DNA from 3 places in the Sporosarcina sp. P25 genome. Region 3 is predicted to be linked to each of the others. Evidence: riboswitches for the same ligand, from Rfam matches in the RefSeq annotation. Region 3 holds a riboswitch; each other region holds the start of a gene.
What was found. A riboswitch is a leader RNA that binds a small molecule or an ion and turns the genes downstream of it on or off. The one in region 3 is predicted to bind S-adenosylmethionine.
Positions count from the first base shown of each region.

Region 1: linked by a shared signal. The riboswitch ahead of CSV70_RS02965 (bifunctional homocysteine S-methyltransferase/methylenetetrahydrofolate reductase) and the one ahead of CSV70_RS07935 (methionine biosynthesis PLP-dependent protein) in region 3 are both predicted to bind S-adenosylmethionine.
Region 2: linked by a shared signal. The riboswitch ahead of metK (methionine adenosyltransferase) and the one ahead of CSV70_RS07935 (methionine biosynthesis PLP-dependent protein) in region 3 are both predicted to bind S-adenosylmethionine.

Region 1 is NZ_PDYV01000002.1:249,961-255,600, reverse strand. It holds gene CSV70_RS02990 (UvrB/UvrC motif-containing protein) at 1-422, opposite strand, end outside; gene CSV70_RS02985 (CtsR family transcriptional regulator) at 434-904, opposite strand; gene bioB (biotin synthase BioB) at 1,265-2,266, opposite strand; gene CSV70_RS02975 (biotin transporter BioY) at 2,266-2,865, opposite strand; gene CSV70_RS02970 (hypothetical protein) at 2,995-3,192, opposite strand; SAM riboswitch class I at 3,357-3,468, shown strand; gene CSV70_RS02965 (bifunctional homocysteine S-methyltransferase/methylenetetrahydrofolate reductase) at 3,551-5,410, shown strand; gene metH (methionine synthase) at 5,391-5,640, shown strand, end outside.
Region 2 is NZ_PDYV01000010.1:13,589-19,228, forward strand. It holds gene CSV70_RS10060 (NUDIX hydrolase) at 1-94, shown strand, start outside; gene CSV70_RS10065 (alpha/beta hydrolase family protein) at 78-869, shown strand; gene pckA (phosphoenolpyruvate carboxykinase (ATP)) at 949-2,541, opposite strand; SAM riboswitch class I at 2,719-2,838, shown strand; gene metK (methionine adenosyltransferase) at 3,015-4,226, shown strand; gene CSV70_RS10080 (DUF3891 family protein) at 4,269-5,042, opposite strand; gene CSV70_RS10085 (hypothetical protein) at 5,048-5,640, opposite strand, start outside.
Region 3 is NZ_PDYV01000007.1:13,360-18,999, reverse strand. It holds gene CSV70_RS07950 (type 1 glutamine amidotransferase domain-containing protein) at 56-571, shown strand; gene CSV70_RS07945 (hypothetical protein) at 791-973, shown strand; gene CSV70_RS07940 (glucose 1-dehydrogenase) at 1,059-1,820, opposite strand; gene CSV70_RS07935 (methionine biosynthesis PLP-dependent protein) at 1,971-3,101, opposite strand; SAM riboswitch class I at 3,181-3,281, opposite strand; gene CSV70_RS07930 (DMT family transporter) at 3,437-3,772, shown strand; gene CSV70_RS07925 (DMT family transporter) at 3,775-4,089, shown strand; gene CSV70_RS07920 (methylated-DNA--[protein]-cysteine S-methyltransferase) at 4,096-4,623, shown strand; gene CSV70_RS07915 (FadR/GntR family transcriptional regulator) at 4,629-5,351, shown strand; gene CSV70_RS07910 ((Fe-S)-binding protein) at 5,504-5,640, shown strand, end outside.

The DNA.
Region 1 (5,640 bases), on a different contig from region 3:
TCTAGTTTTTTCTTTAAAGCAAAACGCTCATTAAGGGAAACCGGAATTTTTCCGCGGTGTTGGGTATGCCCATTATGCAATTTAGCAAACAACCTTGGTAGCTGTCCGCTGAATGCCACGTAACATGTAGCACAACCAAACTTTCCGATGTCAAGGAAACGATGGAAGGTCAAATCACAATTCGGACATTTCGGACCATCCGGTAATCTCTCATCGGCTTTTTGTTCTGAGAATAATTCTGATCCGCCCAACCAGTGTGCTAAAAATTGTTGAATTGATAACGGTTCCTGATCCGGACTGAATGAAAATGTTTGCGAGTAAAATGCACATTTATCACATAAATGGCGCTCAGTTTTATCATTTAAGGTCTCTTGTTTAAACACTACAGTAGCTGGTCGTTCTTTACAGTTTTCACAAAGCATTGAGATTCACCTCATTCTATCTCTTCATAAATTAATGTAACTAACATGGCGCGAAGAATACGCGAACGTAACGCATCCCGCTCAGGTAACATATAACGCAAAGTAGCACGGCCCACCGCAGCAAGCATCAACTTAGCTTCACGTTCTGTAATGACTTCTTCTTCAATTAAACGGATGATGACATCTTCCGCCATAGTAGAAGACGCTTCACTCTCTAAAATCTCCAACGCTTGTTCAAGTAAATCCTTTCGGGAGTTGGTACGTACCCTGTAAATCCGGATATAGCCCCCGCCCCCTCGCTTAGACTCTACGGCGTAGCCTCTTTCGACTGTAAACCGGGTTTTGATTACGTAATTGATTTGTGATGGTACGCATTGGAATTTCTCGGCAATCTCATTTCTTTTGATTTCAATAGAAGCGCTATCTTCCTCTTCTATAATCGACTTCAAATATCCTTCTATAATGTCAGAAATATTACGCATCTCGTCACCTCATTTCGCTCGATCTTCTAGTTGACTTTGACTATCTTTGACTTGATTGTATCGCAGAAATTAGGTGGGATGCAATTCATTTGTTTATATGTATACCTTATTACGTCGAAAGAAAACCTATTGCTAGGTTGCCACATTTAGCTAATGATTATTCAATTAGTCTTGAGACAAAAACATGGCGGATAGGTTAGCACCGTTGTCCAACGTTCCAGACGGGTACTTTCTACTTATGGTGAACTACTGTAATCTTTCTATAGTGTATTCTAAACGAATAGTAAAAGACTGAAGAACAGATCCTTATAGTGGATTGTCTTCAGTCACAAAGTATACAAATAATTTTATTCATTTTATTTAAATAGTGATGGGTTCTTTGTTCAAAGGTTCCAAGTCAACTTCGAAGCCCATATCTTCAAGCATTTTTTGATCTTGATCGTTTTCTTGGCCAGCTGTTGTGAGGTAATCGCCGATAAAGATAGAGTTCGCAGCGTATAGGCCTAGTGGTTGTAGGCTTCTTAGATTAACTTCACGTCCACCTGAGATGCGGATTTCTTTGCTAGGATTAATGTAGCGGAACAGACACAGGACTTTTAAGCAGTAACGTGGCTCCAGTTCTGATGTCCCTTCTAATGGAGTTCCATCCACTGCATGCAGGAAGTTTACAGGTATTGAGTCTGCATCCAGTTCGTTTAGGCTACGCGCCATGGAGATGATATCTTGCTTTGTTTCACGCATGCCGACGATGACACCTGAACATGGAGATATGCCTGCTTCTTTGGCAAGTCCTACAGTATTTACCCGATCATCGTATGTATGCGATGTAGTAATACTTTCGTGATGCTCTGCAGAAGTGTTCAAGTTGTGGTTGTAGCGATCGACTCCCGCCTCTTTCAAACGAGTCGCTTGTCCTGGTTTCAAAATACCTAGACAAGCACATACCGTCATGCCTTTGTGTTTCTCTTTAATCTGTTTAACAGACTCAATGACAATGTCCAGTTCACTGTCACGCGGTCCCCGTCCACTTGCTACAATGCAATAGGTGCCCGCTTTATTAGCAGCAGCACGTTCTGCACCTTCTAGTATTTCTTCCGATTTCATCATCGCATACTTTTCGACAGGTGCTTTTGAAATGATGGATTGTGCGCAATACCCACAGTTTTCTGGACATAATCCTGATTTCGTATTGATGATCATATTTAACTTCACTTTATTTCCAAAATAATGCGATCGAATTGAATACGTTGCGTGCAGTAATAATAGTAAATCTTCATCTGGGCTATTTAATATTGCGAGTGATTCCTCATCAGTTAATACATAACCTTCAAGTACTTGTGTAGCCAATCTTTGGTAGTTCATTATAACGTACGCCTCACTTTCAAGTGTTTTGACATTCTAAACGCGAATACGCCTGACAATACAGCAAGAATTAAATCTTTCGGCAGTGGAGGCATCATCCATAGCCAAGCAATCTTATAGGTAAACACGTCGGGTGCAGCAGCCCACATCTTGTACGCAAAATACATCCAACTTGTGCCTAGTATATAGTTGATTGCTGTAGCGACCAATGCTGCGGTAATAAAAGCAGACATGGTGTGTTTTCGCTCTACAATCTTTCCCGCTACATAAGCGATCAGAATAAATGTGAGAATAAAGCCAAACGTCGGACTCAAGATCTGACCGAAGCCTCCAGAAAATTTAGCGAAGACCGGCGCGCCCGCTAGCCCTATTAACATATAAACCGTCATCGATAACGCACCTAGACGACTGCCAAGTAATAGTCCTGATAAGATTGCGAAAAATGTTTGCAATGTGATGGGTACTCCACCAACTACTAAAAACGGCACGAAGGATGTAATATTCGCTCCAATCATCATTAACGCTGCGAACATCCCACTGTAGACAATAGTTAATGCGCTAAATCTACTTACCGGTCGTCTCTCTGTTGCTATTGTCATTACGACACCTCTTTTTATATTAGTTACCTCACAAATAATATCGGTTAACTCATTTATTGTCAACATAATTTATTATTTAGTTAACCAATAAAAGTAGACAAAAAAAGACTGCAGCATCACGCTGACAGTCTACTTCTTCTCATCAATCTGTTCTTCTTTTTCTTTTCGAAACAAAACACTTGAGATTAATCCACTAAATATAGCAGCCGCTATCGTAATGTACACACGCATATCATAAGCAACTTCCTCGTAACTGTTGCCTATCATAATCCAAGCAAGTGTACCTACAAGAACAGCGATTGGAAATGAGTATTTAAAGAATCGCATAATTCCTCACCTTTTTGAGTTGATTCTTGTATTTTATCATATATGCCACAATTTCTCTATGCTCTAACTCCGCACTTTGAACTTCACCAAACGTTCACTTGACGGTATCCAACAAAGCCGCTATGATATGGTTAGAATAATCGAAATAATTGAATAAGAAACATATCTTATCAAGAGAAGCCGAGGGACTGGCCCGTCGACGCTTCAGCAACCAGCCATTTTGGCAAGGTGCTACTTCCAGCAGTCTGTCAAATCGACACACTGAAAAGATGAGAGGGAACTAGTCATTGAGATTACAAAGCCTTCTAATATACTTGAAGGCTTTTTTTGATTAAAAAAAGCAAAGGGAGATGGAATTATGTCATTGCTCGAGAAACTACAAACAAATGTCCTAACGGCAGATGGTGCAATGGGGACGATTTTATATTCTTACGGAATTGATTACTGTTATGAAGAACTAAACATAGAAAAGCCTGAAATTATAGAGCAAATTCACCAAGATTACATCACAGCCGGTGCAGATATTATCCAGACAAACACCTACAGTGCGAACGCAAACAAATTAGCTCGCTACGGTCTAGAAAGTCATGTTACAGAATTCAATAAGGCAGCTATGAAAATTGCAAAACGTGCAGCGGCACCTGGCGGGCAATTTGTGCTTGGAACAATAGGCGGCTTGCGGGGGATACGTAAAAGCGATGCTACATTGGATGAAATAGAAAAAGTCGTACTAGAACAAGCCAATGCATTATTGGCAGGTGATCCTGATGGTCTTCTATTAGAGACGTATTATGACTTTGAAGAGTTATCATCCGTAGTTACAACATTAAAGAAAATCACGGATGTCCCATTGATTGCACAAGTTTCTATGCATGATCCCGGCGTATTGCAGAACGGACTTTCATTAAACGCCGCACTTCATCAGCTCGAGTCTCTTGGAGCAGATATCGTAGGAGTCAATTGTCGATTAGGTCCTTACCACACGATTCAAGCATTCGATAATGTGACATTACCGGAAAAAGCATTTTTATCCGCATATCCAAACGCCAGTCTATTAGATGTTGAGGATGGCCGTATTGTCTATGAATCAGAAGCAGAATACTTTGGACGCGCTGCCGTATTACTTCGTGATCAAGGCGTTCGGCTGATTGGTGGATGTTGCGGGACAACACCTAAGCATATTAAAGCTGCGAAAACACAGTTAGCGCGACTGACACCTATCACAGAAAAGGTTGTACAACCGGCAAAACCTATCGTGATTCATGAAGCGGGTCCTGCAAAACATCAACCTCTTCATGAAAAAGCGAAAACAGAGCGTACAGTAATTGTAGAACTAGATACACCACGCCACTTGGAAACGGACGATTATATCAAAGGTGCAAATATGTTATATGACGCTGGAGTTGACGCTATAACAATGGCAGATAATTCACTTGCTTCCCCTCGCATCAGCAACATGGCGATGGGCTCGATCGTTAAGATGCAACATAATATCCGCCCGCTTGTACATTTAACGTGTCGGGATCACAATCTTATCGGCTTACAATCACATTTGATGGGGCTTGATGCATTAGGTATTCACGATATCCTAGCTGTAACAGGCGATCCGACAAAAGTTGGGGACTTCCCCGGTGCTACAAGTGTCTACGATGTATCCAGCATGGAGTTATTGCAATTGATTAAGAAATTGAATGAAGGGATTTCATTCTCTGGTAAGCCGTTGCGCAAGAAAGCCAGCTTCTCCATTTCAGCAGCTTTCAATCCGAACGTACGTGTAATCGATCGTGCTGTACAACGGCTTGAGAAGAAAATTGAAGCGGGTGCGGACTATTTCATCACTCAGCCAGTTTATACGAAAGAAAAGATTATCGATGTATATGAAGCAACAAAACACTTGGATACACCGATCTTCATCGGTATCATGCCATTGACGAATATACGAAATGCAGAGTTCCTGCATCACGAGGTACCGGGCATCAAGCTTTCAGAAGATGTGTTGGAAAGAATGCGTGAATGCGGAGAGGATCGCGAAAGATCAACTGAAACAGGTCTTGAAATCGCAAAAGAATTGATAGATACAGCGGCACAATATTTTAATGGGCTGTATCTCATCACACCATTCCTGCGCTACGATATGACATTAGAGTTGTATGAGTATATTAAGAAAATAGACCAGCAGAAGGAGAGGGAATTAACACATGCAGAGACATCCTATTGAAGAACAACTAGATAAACGAATCCTGATCATTGATGGTGCGATGGGGACGATGCTGCAAGCGGAAGATTTCTCGACGGAAGACTTCGGCGGAGAAGAATACGATGGATGTAATGAATACATGAGTGTGTTACGCCCTGACGTCTTGGAGAAAATTCACGATGAATATTTAGAAGCCGGTGCTGATATCATTTGTACGAATACATTTGGCGGCACTCCCCTAGTACTAAATG
Region 2 (5,640 bases), on a different contig from region 3:
ACTAGATGCTTGTACTGAACTCAGCTTTCATATGAAAGATCGCGGAATGGGTGAGCTTAGGAAGTGGGTGGAAGCGAATGATAGAACTAACTGATGGTAAAATCATACGGAGAAAAGATTATCCCTCCCCAAACCCCCATGTCAGATTGGAAGAAATCACCTATAGTTCTGATAGCTTGCTTGTAAAAGGACTTCTGGCAACACCGAAAGCAAAAGGACGGTATGATGGATTGCTTTATTTACGTGGCGGTATCCAACATGTAGGGATGGTGAGGCCAGCGCGTATTGCACAATTTGCGTCGCATGGTCTTGTGGTATTCGCTCCTTATTATCGCGGCAATCGTGGTGGTGAAGGAAAGGATGAATTTGCGGGGGAGGATCGCAATGATGCCGTGACAGGCGTGGAAGTGCTGAAACAGCAAAGTGCAGTCAATTCAGATCGCATTCATTTATTCTCTTTTTCAAGAGGCGGGATCATGGCCTTATGGACAGCCATTATGCGCGAAGATTTAACTTCTATGGTAACATGGGCAGGAGTTTCAGATGTGATCTTCACATACAAAGAGCGACAGGATATGCGACGTATGATGAAGCGTGTCATCGGTGGCACGCCGAATAGTCAACCAGATGCGTATCGTGAAAGAACAGCGCTATTCCAGATAGAGAATATTGATATTCCGGCATTGATTATCCACGGAACTCTTGATACGAATGTATCGTTTGATCAGGCTTTATTGCTGGAGAATGCATTGCGTGATGCGAATAAAGAGTTTGAAACTTGGTATTTAGAAGGCTTTACGCATTATATTCCTCCTGAAATGAATCGACAACTTGTGAAAAAAGCAGTGGATTGGATGAAGCGACAATGATGTGCATCCGCCACCGCTTAAGTGATTACAATGTAGACGTAAAAAGGCTGACCAGAGGGGTCAGCCTTTTCGTATGCCATTATTTACTGACGGGTGGTCCGCCTTTGATTGCGATGTCTTCTGAAACGTGAGAAAACTTCTTGAAGTTCTCACGGAAAGCATCAGCCAAACGGTTTGCTTCTTTATCGTATTCGTTTGGATCTTCCCAAGCGTAACGAGGGTGTAGAACATTACTTGGTACACCTTCGATTTCAAGAGGCATTTCCAATCCGAAGATTTCGTTCTTCTTTGTTTCTACATTGTCCAACTTCCCGGCGATTGCAGCGCGCACCATTGTACGTGTATAGCCTAAGTTCATACGTGAACCTACACCGTAGATCCCACCAGTCCATCCTGTATTCACAAGGAATACTTTTGAACCGTGCTCATCGATTTTCTTTCCAAGCATCTCTGCATATGTAGCTGCAGGAAGTGGTAGGAATGGTGAACCGAAGCAAGTAGAGAATGTTGGTTCAGGAGCAGTAATTCCACGCTCAGTTCCAGCAAGTTTGGAAGTGAAACCGCTCAAGAAGTGGTACATTGCCTGTTCTTTTGAAAGAATCGAGATTGGAGGCAATACACCAGAAGCATCAGCTGTAAGGAAGATAATGTTCTTCGGATGACCAGCAACTGACGGTGTCACGATATTATCAATGTTTTCGATTGGATATGCAGCACGTGTGTTTTCTGTTAATGATTTATCATCATAATCAGCAATGCGTGTCTCTTCATCCAGTACTACGTTTTCTAAAACAGCGCCAAAACGGATTGCTCCGAAGATTTCAGGTTCTTTTTCAGCAGAAAGATTGATACATTTTGCGTAACATCCGCCTTCAATATTAAATACGCCATTATCAGACCATCCGTGTTCATCATCACCAATAAGTTTACGGTTAGCATCTGCTGAAAGTGTCGTTTTACCTGTTCCAGAAAGACCGAAGAATAAAGCAACATCGCCTTCTTCTCCAACGTTTGCCGAACAGTGCATGGATAGGATATCTTGCTCAGGAAGTAAGAAGTTCATAACAGAGAAAATAGACTTTTTCATTTCTCCAGCGTACTCTGTTCCACCGATTAAGACAATTCGCTTTTCCAGCGATACAATGATGAACGTTTCAGAGTTCGTGCCATCCACTTTTGGATCCGCTTTAAATGAAGGGGCAGCCAAAATGGTGAATTGCGATTCATGTGCTTTCAATTCTTCTTTGGTTGGACGGATGAATAGTTGGTGAACGAACAGATTTTGCCAAGCTAATTCGTTAATTACTTGGATAGACAATTGAGAGTCTTTATCTGCCCCTGCAAACCCTTTAAATACAAAGAGTTCATCTTTTTTCTTCAAATGATCGATGACTTTCGTGTATAATGAATCAAAGATCTCCTCTGAAATCGGACTGTTCGTGCTACCCCAATCTACTTTATCCTTAGACACTGCATCTTCAACGATGAATTTGTCCTTAGGTGAGCGTCCTGTATATTTACCTGTACGTGCAGTGATCGCACCGTCGGCAGAAAGTTTAGCTTCGCCTCTTGCTACTGCTTTTTCCGTTAATTCCGCCACAGACGCTTGGATCGTCACGTTGCTTCCACTAAGAAGACTTTTTAAACTATCATCAATTTTTGCAGATATCATGTTTACATACCGTCCTTTGCGTAGTCGATTTATTTTTATCTTGATGAGAATATCCTAATTCGTAAATAGTATAACACATTAAGAATATTAATCTATACTAATGGAAAACTCAAGTGATTTAGGAGAAATAATTTGACAAAATCCAAACTTTTTAATACGATGTGACATGAACGGATACTCTTATCCCGAGTTGGTGGAGGGTACAGGCCCTGTGAAACCCGGCAACCTGCAATAGACGCAAGTCTAACGCGAAGGTGCCAAACCTGAAGCAAGGTTTAATTCCTTGGACGATAAGAGTGAAAGGTGCTGCGCGTGAAATTTTGCCTTTTACTCATGGATTGAATATGAGTGGAGGGCTTTTTATATTGTCTAGCCCTGAATCCTTATGGTATATGCTTGACGTCTAGGCGTGGAACTTTACCAGGGACTTATGAGAGTACCGTATCATGATGCTTAATATAGGGGGAAACAACATGACAAACCGTCGACTGTTTACATCAGAATCAGTTACAGAAGGCCATCCTGACAAGATGTGCGACCAAATTTCAGACGCAATTTTAGATGCAATCCTAACGGAAGATCCAAATGCGCGTGTGGCATGTGAAACGAGTATCACAACAGGACTCGTATTAGTAATGGGAGAAATTACTACGACAACGTATGTGGATATTCCAAAAGTTGTTCGTGATACTGTTAAGGAAATCGGGTATGTTCGTGCGAAATACGGTTTCGATTACGAAACGTCCGCTGTACTTACTTCCATTGATGAGCAGTCACCTGAAATCGCTGCAAGTGTCAACGTGGCACTCGAAGCACGCGAAGGCTCTATGTCAGATGAAGAATTGGATGCAATCGGTGCAGGAGACCAAGGTCTAATGTTTGGATATGCATGTAATGAAACGCCTGAGTTAATGCCTCTACCCATCAGCCTTTCTCATAAATTGGCACATCGCTTGGCACAAGCGCGTAAAGAAGAACTTATATCTTATTTACGTCCTGACGGAAAAACACAAGTGACGGTAGAATACGATCAAGATAATAATCCTGTGCGAATCGACACAATCGTTATTTCTACACAACATCATCCTGAAGCGACACTCGAGCAAATTGAGAAGGATATAAAGAACGTTGTGATTGATGCAGTCGTTCCAAAAAACTTATTGGACGAGCATACTAAATACTTCATTAATCCTACTGGCAGCTTTGTTGTGGGTGGACCTCAAGGAGACTCCGGTCTGACTGGACGTAAAATCATCGTCGATACGTATGGTGGATATGCCCGTCATGGTGGCGGTGCATTCTCAGGGAAGGATGCTACGAAAGTGGACCGTTCTGCTTCTTACGCAGCACGTTATGTTGCAAAGAATATCGTTGCAGCTGGACTGGCTGAGCACTGTGAAGTTCAGTTGGCGTACGCTATTGGAGTAGCGAGCCCGGTTTCTATCTCGATCAATACATTTGATACCGGTACACTATCCGAAACTCAATTAGTAGAGTTCGTACGTGAATTATTTGACCTTCGACCGGCAGGCATTATTAAAATGCTCGACCTACGTCGTCCTATCTACAAACAAACAGCAGCGTACGGTCACTTTGGCCGCACTGACATCGAATTGCCATGGGAGCAGACGGATAAAGTGGAAGCGTTGAAAGAACTTGCAAGTAAAGTACGTGTGAAGCAATAATGGAGTGCAGAAAGAGGAAATTATTTCTTCTTTCTGCATTTTTTATTTATTTGACGGCGTAAAATGAAAAGGAATTACTTCATAGTCAGCCTTTTCATAAGCTACTTGCAATCCGTGATCCTCAATATCTTTTTTCAAGACAGTCTTTTGCTTTACTTCAACGTCAAATGAATAACTAAAAGGATAATTTTCCACTTTAACAGTGTGCTGATCTGCAAAGTATATCCCAATTCGTCCTACCGGTAATGTATGGAAAATGCTTGTAGAAGGAATGCCGTCGCGAAAGAATACATGTTCATTCGCTTTGTCGATACCTGGATCATTCACACAACAATATAAGGAAAAGTTATCTCCAAGCTGAAGCAAAGCAAAATGCTTTTCAAATAAATCCTTATCAAAACCCTCGATTTCTTTACACAATCGTTCACGACGATTCTGTTCACCCTTGATAAATAGCTTAGCCTCTTTTTCGTTGTTACTCTGTATAAACTGTTCATAATGAAGACTACAAAGCATTGCTGCATATTGGTCCATCTGTTCTACATCATCAATTCCTTGGCGATAAAGTACTGTTTTAGGGAGCAGGGGGAAGTCAGTGAATTGAAAAGGTGCCGACTTCGCATCATTCCAAAAAGGCTGTTTATCAAAAGGAGCCCAGCCGATGTCGTGGTTACTAATGGCAGTCAATACGGAATGACGCCATTGATCATCAGGAAACATATCCTTCTTCCAGTGTTTCATTAATTCACCGGCGAGGTGTCCATGATGATGTTGCTGCACAAAGCTGAATGTTTTCTCGTGTTCACGTACAATCATCTTGCTCATCCTTTCTTTTCAGGGGGAACGCTATCATTTTTTATGATTTCTTCTTTAATTTCTTCTTTTACCTTTTCAATTTTCTTCATTTCTTCCTGATACATTTCTTCTGCTTCTGTTGTACCGAGAATCAGGGGTTCTTCATTGAAATCAATGCGTTTGCCATACCGAAGAAGTTCATAAATAATCATACCGTTATTCGGTTTGCCATTTACGGTTTTCATTGGAATGGAGTCAAATAAAACGAAATAGAAGGCGTAGAATATAAAACGGCTCCAAAATGTTTTGGAGTCTTCAAAAAATCCATTCGCTATCAGCGCATTAATTGTGACTGCCACGACCACGTTAATCAAAATCGGCCCAGCATATATACATATATATGCGAAATTACTTTTTCTTTTTACTGAATCAAAAGTAAACCAGCTGTTTACATGATAATATTTTCGTATATCTAAAACACCGAATTTAAAAAGTCTAGGTCCAGAACCAATAGTTAGTCTGGCATTTTTCACGCCGAAGAGACCACTAATTATAAAATAGCCAGCTTCCCTTATAAACGTAACGACAGGTAAAATGATAAAACTTGAAATGACTAAGC
Region 3 (5,640 bases):
TCTTTATAATGTGGAAAAGTATGTACAGAACATCATATAAGGAGTGGTAAGCATTATGGCTAAAATTGCAACAGTACTTGGAGATATGTTTGAGGACTCGGAATACATGAAACCGGCTACTGCTTATAAAGAAGCTGGACATGAAGTAGAAGTGATCGGTGCGGAAGCAGGAACAGACGTAACGGGTATGAAAGAAAATACAAAAGTGAAAATTGATAAAGCAATTGCTGATGCTAAATCGTCAGATTACGACGCATTGTTTATTCCGGGCGGATTCTCACCGGATATTTTACGTGCTGATGATCGTTTCGTAAAATTTGTTAAAGAATTTATGGATGCAAAAAAACCTGTTTTCGCAATTTGTCATGGGCCACAATTGCTCATTACAGCAAAAGCGCTTGAAGGGCGCGATGCAACAGGATACACATCCATTCGTGTAGATATGGAATATGCGGGTGCAAAATACGCTGACAAAGAAGTCGTAGTCTGTCAGAACCAACTCGTAACAAGCCGTACACCTGATGATATTCCAGCATTTAATCGCGAATCACTAAAACTGCTAGAAAAATAAAAAATATTCTGATCGTCAAGGTGTAAAAGCCTTGACGTTTTTTTTGTGACTTCAGCACATTATACCATCGCTTACAACATACGATAACAGTACTTATTAACATTCGTTGAAAAAGATTCTCAATTGCACTTGAAAAACGTTCTCAATGAGAGTATGCTAAAAGCAACGAATAAAGCGCGGAGACGATCGCGTCTTACAAATGAAAGGTCGGGATCTAACATGTATAAGATTGTTGCGTTGGCGGTATTAGCGGGGATTGTATTAGGTGCAGCAGCTGGATTTTCCTTTGGAAGTAAAGAGCTGGTAGGTATGTTCGCCGGAATGGCCGCGCTCACGTTTATTGCGGCACCGGCAGCGGTCGTCTATGCAAGTGAAAAGAAAAAATGGCATCAAGCTCACTAATACAAAAAAGCATCCAAATTATTGGATGCTTTTTGTATGGATGTAATCGGCTATTTCCAAGTGCTTTATCATGAAATTCTACATCTTAATATGCAGACCATCCGTTGTCAGCTTCCATAATGATACCGTTAACATAGGAAGATTCGTCTGATGCAAGGAATAGCGCAATGTTTGCAATCTCTTCTTTTGTTCCGGGGCGGCTCATCATGTTTACGCCCCTTAGCGCTTGCTTCATTCCGAACTCATCCGGTTGTGACAAGCTGTTTGTAATATTAGTTGGTATGTGTGCTGGGGCAATCGCGTTACAACGGATATTTAATGGACCGTATTGAGAAGCAACGTTTTTCGTCATCCCTGCCACTGCGTGTTTTGATGCCGTATAAGCAAAGCCACCTCGACCACCTGTCACCGCTGAGATAGAAGCCATGTTGACGATAACACCTGCTTTTTTCTCTTCAAAGATAGACAATGCTTTACGGGTTGCGCGCATCACACCTGTTGTGTTGATTGCCAATACTCTTTCCCATACTTCATCCGTTACTGTAGCTGCAGAATACATATTGTCCATAATACCGGCATTATTCACTAGAATATCAAGTGTACCGAATTGCTCAGCTGCTGTATCTATCATTTTTTGTACGTCTTCTTCAACTGTTACATTGGTTTTGACTGCTAATGCTTCACCACCAGCACTTTTAATCGTCTGGACAGTTTCTTCTGCACCTTCAATATTCATATCTGCAATAATAAGCTTTGCACCTTCACGGGCATACAATTCAGCAATTTCCCGTCCAATCCCAGATCCTGCGCCAGTTATTACTGCTACTTTATTTTCCAAACGTTTCAAACTTATCGCCTCCAATTATATTAGTACGATTTGATTATATTATATACTTTCATGCCAAATTATTGAAAAAGTAGTTTCTGTACTTTGGCTGCAAAAAAACAACCCGTACTATCATAGTTAAAATGATTGTTCGAGTTGCACGGGTTACTATTATTGAACTTTTACGCCTTCTACTACTTCTTTTGCAGCATAAAGGGCTTGTTTTACATCAGCAATCAAATCTTCTACATCTTCTACGCCCACCGAGAAACGGAGCAAACGGTCGTCTACTCCACGGCGATTACGTTCTTCTAATGGAATATCCATATGCGTCTGTGTAGTCGGATACGTGATGAAGCTTTCGACACCACCTAAACTTTCCGCGAATGAAATTAAGTTCATATTTTCAAGGAATGGCCCCACCCACTCACTATTCTGTACTCGGAATGACAACATACCACCGATTCCAGCATAAAGCACGTCAACAATGAGAGGTTCTTGTTCTAAATAAGATACCATCTCTTTGGCATTTGCATCATGCTGTTTCATGCGTAAATGCAAAGTCTTTAGACCGCGTACTACAAGCCATGAATCAAGAGGGGACAATGTAGCTCCAATCGCATTATGGTTAGTAAATAGACGTTCGCATAAATCCTTACCTTTTGCAACGACTAGACCTGCAAGTACATCATTATGTCCACCTATATATTTCGTCGCGCTATGAATGACGATATCTGCACCTTCTTCAATTGGTCGCTGGAAATAGGGTGTTAAAAACGTATTGTCGACAATGAGTAATAAACCATGCTTTTTCGCCAATTCTGCATACGTACCAATAGCGATGTTTTGCATTAATGGATTTGTAGGCGTTTCCAAGAAAATCGCTTTTGTACGATCAGTAATCGCTTGCTCGACTTCCAAAACATCATCGAACGATAGGTAACGCGTTTTAATATTGTACGTCTCTTCATACTGGTTAAATAGACGATAGGTGCCGCCATATAGATCTTCAGGCGCCAATAGTTCCGAACCTGTTTTAAATAAAGATAAAATGAGTTGAATAGCTGCCATTCCAGAACTGCAGGCAAATCCTTGATCGCCTGATTCCAAGTTTGCGATTCCATCTTCTAGGACAGAACGCGTAGGATTTTTTGTTCGTGTGTAATCGTATCCCGTGGATTTACCTAGACCTTCATGGTGGTAGGCTGTAGACAAGTAAATCGGCGTATTGACTGCTCCGGTTTTTACATCACTGTGGTTTCCAAGTTGTACTAATCTAGTTTCTAATCCGTTGTTTGTCATGAATATCCATCCCCCCAACAAAATAAAAAAGAACCTCTTCTTTTCGAATAGGCCCTCGAACATACAAGTGTATACAGTATTCTCATCTTCAAGGTGGTATCACCCTTGGAATTAGCACCGTGCCTGGGGCTGGTTGCTGAGACATCGCTGGGCCTATCCCTCCGTCTCTCTCGATGAGAATATTCATAATATAGGCAAAACTGTTGACGGATTTATTCTATCATGCAGATATACTAGATGCAAGTTTCCTTTTACCGTCAGTTGATGATTATTTGTTTCAGTAAAAGATTTGCTATACTATAAATAATATTCATGACGGGAAGGAGATTTTCATTTTGGCTTGGGGTTATGTCGCGCTAGCGGCTGTTATAGAAATCTTCTGGGTAGTCGGTCTCCGTTACTCTGAAACTGTAATTCAATGGACCGGTACTGTTGTGGCAATTGTATTCAGTTTTTATTTCATTATTAAAGCATGTGAAAAATTACCTTCAGGCACAGTATACGCAGTTTTTACCGGATCAGGTGCCGCTGCAATCCTTTTGGTGGATATCTTCGTCTTTCAAGCAGGCTTCACATGGGTTACGCTGACCTTCATCGGATTAATCGTCATCGGGGTAGTCGGTATCAAACTGACAACAGATGAAAAAGCAGATACAGAAGGAGGTGGCTGACAATGGCTTGGATGTACTTAGCTTTAGCCAGTCTCGGTGAAATTTTTGGTGTAGTGAGTATTAATTATTATTTACAGAAGCGTTCAATTAAAAGGTTATTACTTATTGTGGGGATATTTGGTTTTGGTTTTGTTTTCCTGTCTCTTGCTATGCGCGAGATTCAGATGAGTACAGCCTATGCGGTATGGACAGGACTAGGTGCAGCGGGAGCCGTATTGATGGGGATTTTGCTATTCAAAGAATCCGCTAGCATCAAACGTCTCTTCTTTTTATCGCTCATTATTCTAGGTGCTGTTGGCTTGAAAATATTCGGTTAAAGGGGAGTGGACACACTGGTTTATTGGACGCGATTTGATTTCGGCGGATGGTCTGTGACATTAGCTTCTACAGAAAAAGGACTTTGCTACATGGGACTAGCTGAAGATAGTTTGGAGCATATGAAGGATTGGTTAAAGCGATTTGGTATTGAAGGTTTACAGGAAGATGAAAGAAAACTTGAAGTCTATAAAAGTCAGATCAAAGAGTATTTATCAGGAAGAGCTTATGATTTTCCAATGTTGTCCCTTGATTTAAAGGGAACACCGTTTCAATTGCAAGTGTGGGAAGCGCTACAACGAATACCGTATGGGGAAATTACAACTTATTCAGAGATTGCGGAACAGATGGGGAAGGTATCTTCTGTTCGTGCAGTAGCATCCGCAATAGGCAAGAATCCCGTATTGATCATAGTGCCTTGTCATCGTGTTATTGCAAAAAGTGGACGATTATCCGGCTATCGAGATGGTGAAGAGCATAAACGGAGCTTGCTACAACTGGAGAAATCCAGCCGGATAAGTGAGAGAAAGGAGTGAACGACATGAAATATAAGCAAATTAAACCGAAGAAAATATATGAAGAAGTAGCGGAAAGTTTATTTGGCTCCATTCAGTCTGGGGAGTTGAAACCAGGTGATAAATTGGATTCTGTGCAGCAACTGGCTGAAAATTTTACGGTCGGTAGGTCGACCATTCGGGAAGCTTTAACAACTTTACGTGCTAGAGGGCTTATCGAGATGAGACAGGGAGAAGGTACATATGTCAAGGAATTCTCATCCGTCGATATGATCTTCCCGTTACAGAGTGCCTTGCTTATGAATCAACAGGATATTCAACATTTATTAGCGGTGAGAAAAATAGTTGAGACTGGAGCTGCAGCGAATGCAGCAGAATCCCGTACAGCAGATGACATGAAAAAGATGGAAACGGCACTCGATGAAATGAAAAAGCATGCCGGAGATATTTTGCTAGGTGAAAAAGCGGATTTAGACTTCCATTTTGCAATCGCAGAAGCAACGAAAAATCCTTTATTGGTAAATTTGCTTAGTCAAGTTGCAGGGCTAATGAGCGAATCGATGAGAGAGACGCGTCGCATTTTCCTCTATACAGATACAGCGACAGTAGAACGCTTGCATGATGAACACGAAGCCATATTTTTGGCAATTAAATCACAGCAACCAGATCATGCAGCAAGTACTATGCAAGCTCATCTTCTGAATGTGGAATCTGTTTTAATCAACCATTGGCAGTCGGTAAAGGAATAAAAAAATCACTCATTATATGTTGAGTGATTTTTTTTATTGAAATAGATGAATGTTCTGTTAATGGGAAGATAAATGTAGTATGCTATGTAAAATGTTAGTCATCTGATGACCTGTCGACTATATAAAACATTATGGTGAAGGAGTGAAGTGAAATGAAAGTAAGCTTATTCATAACATGTCTTGTGGATATGTTTTATGCAGATGCCGGTAAAGACATGCTAGAAATATTGGAAAGGCAAGGCTGTGAATTATCATTTCCAAAAGGCCAAGTATGCTGCGGACAGCCTGC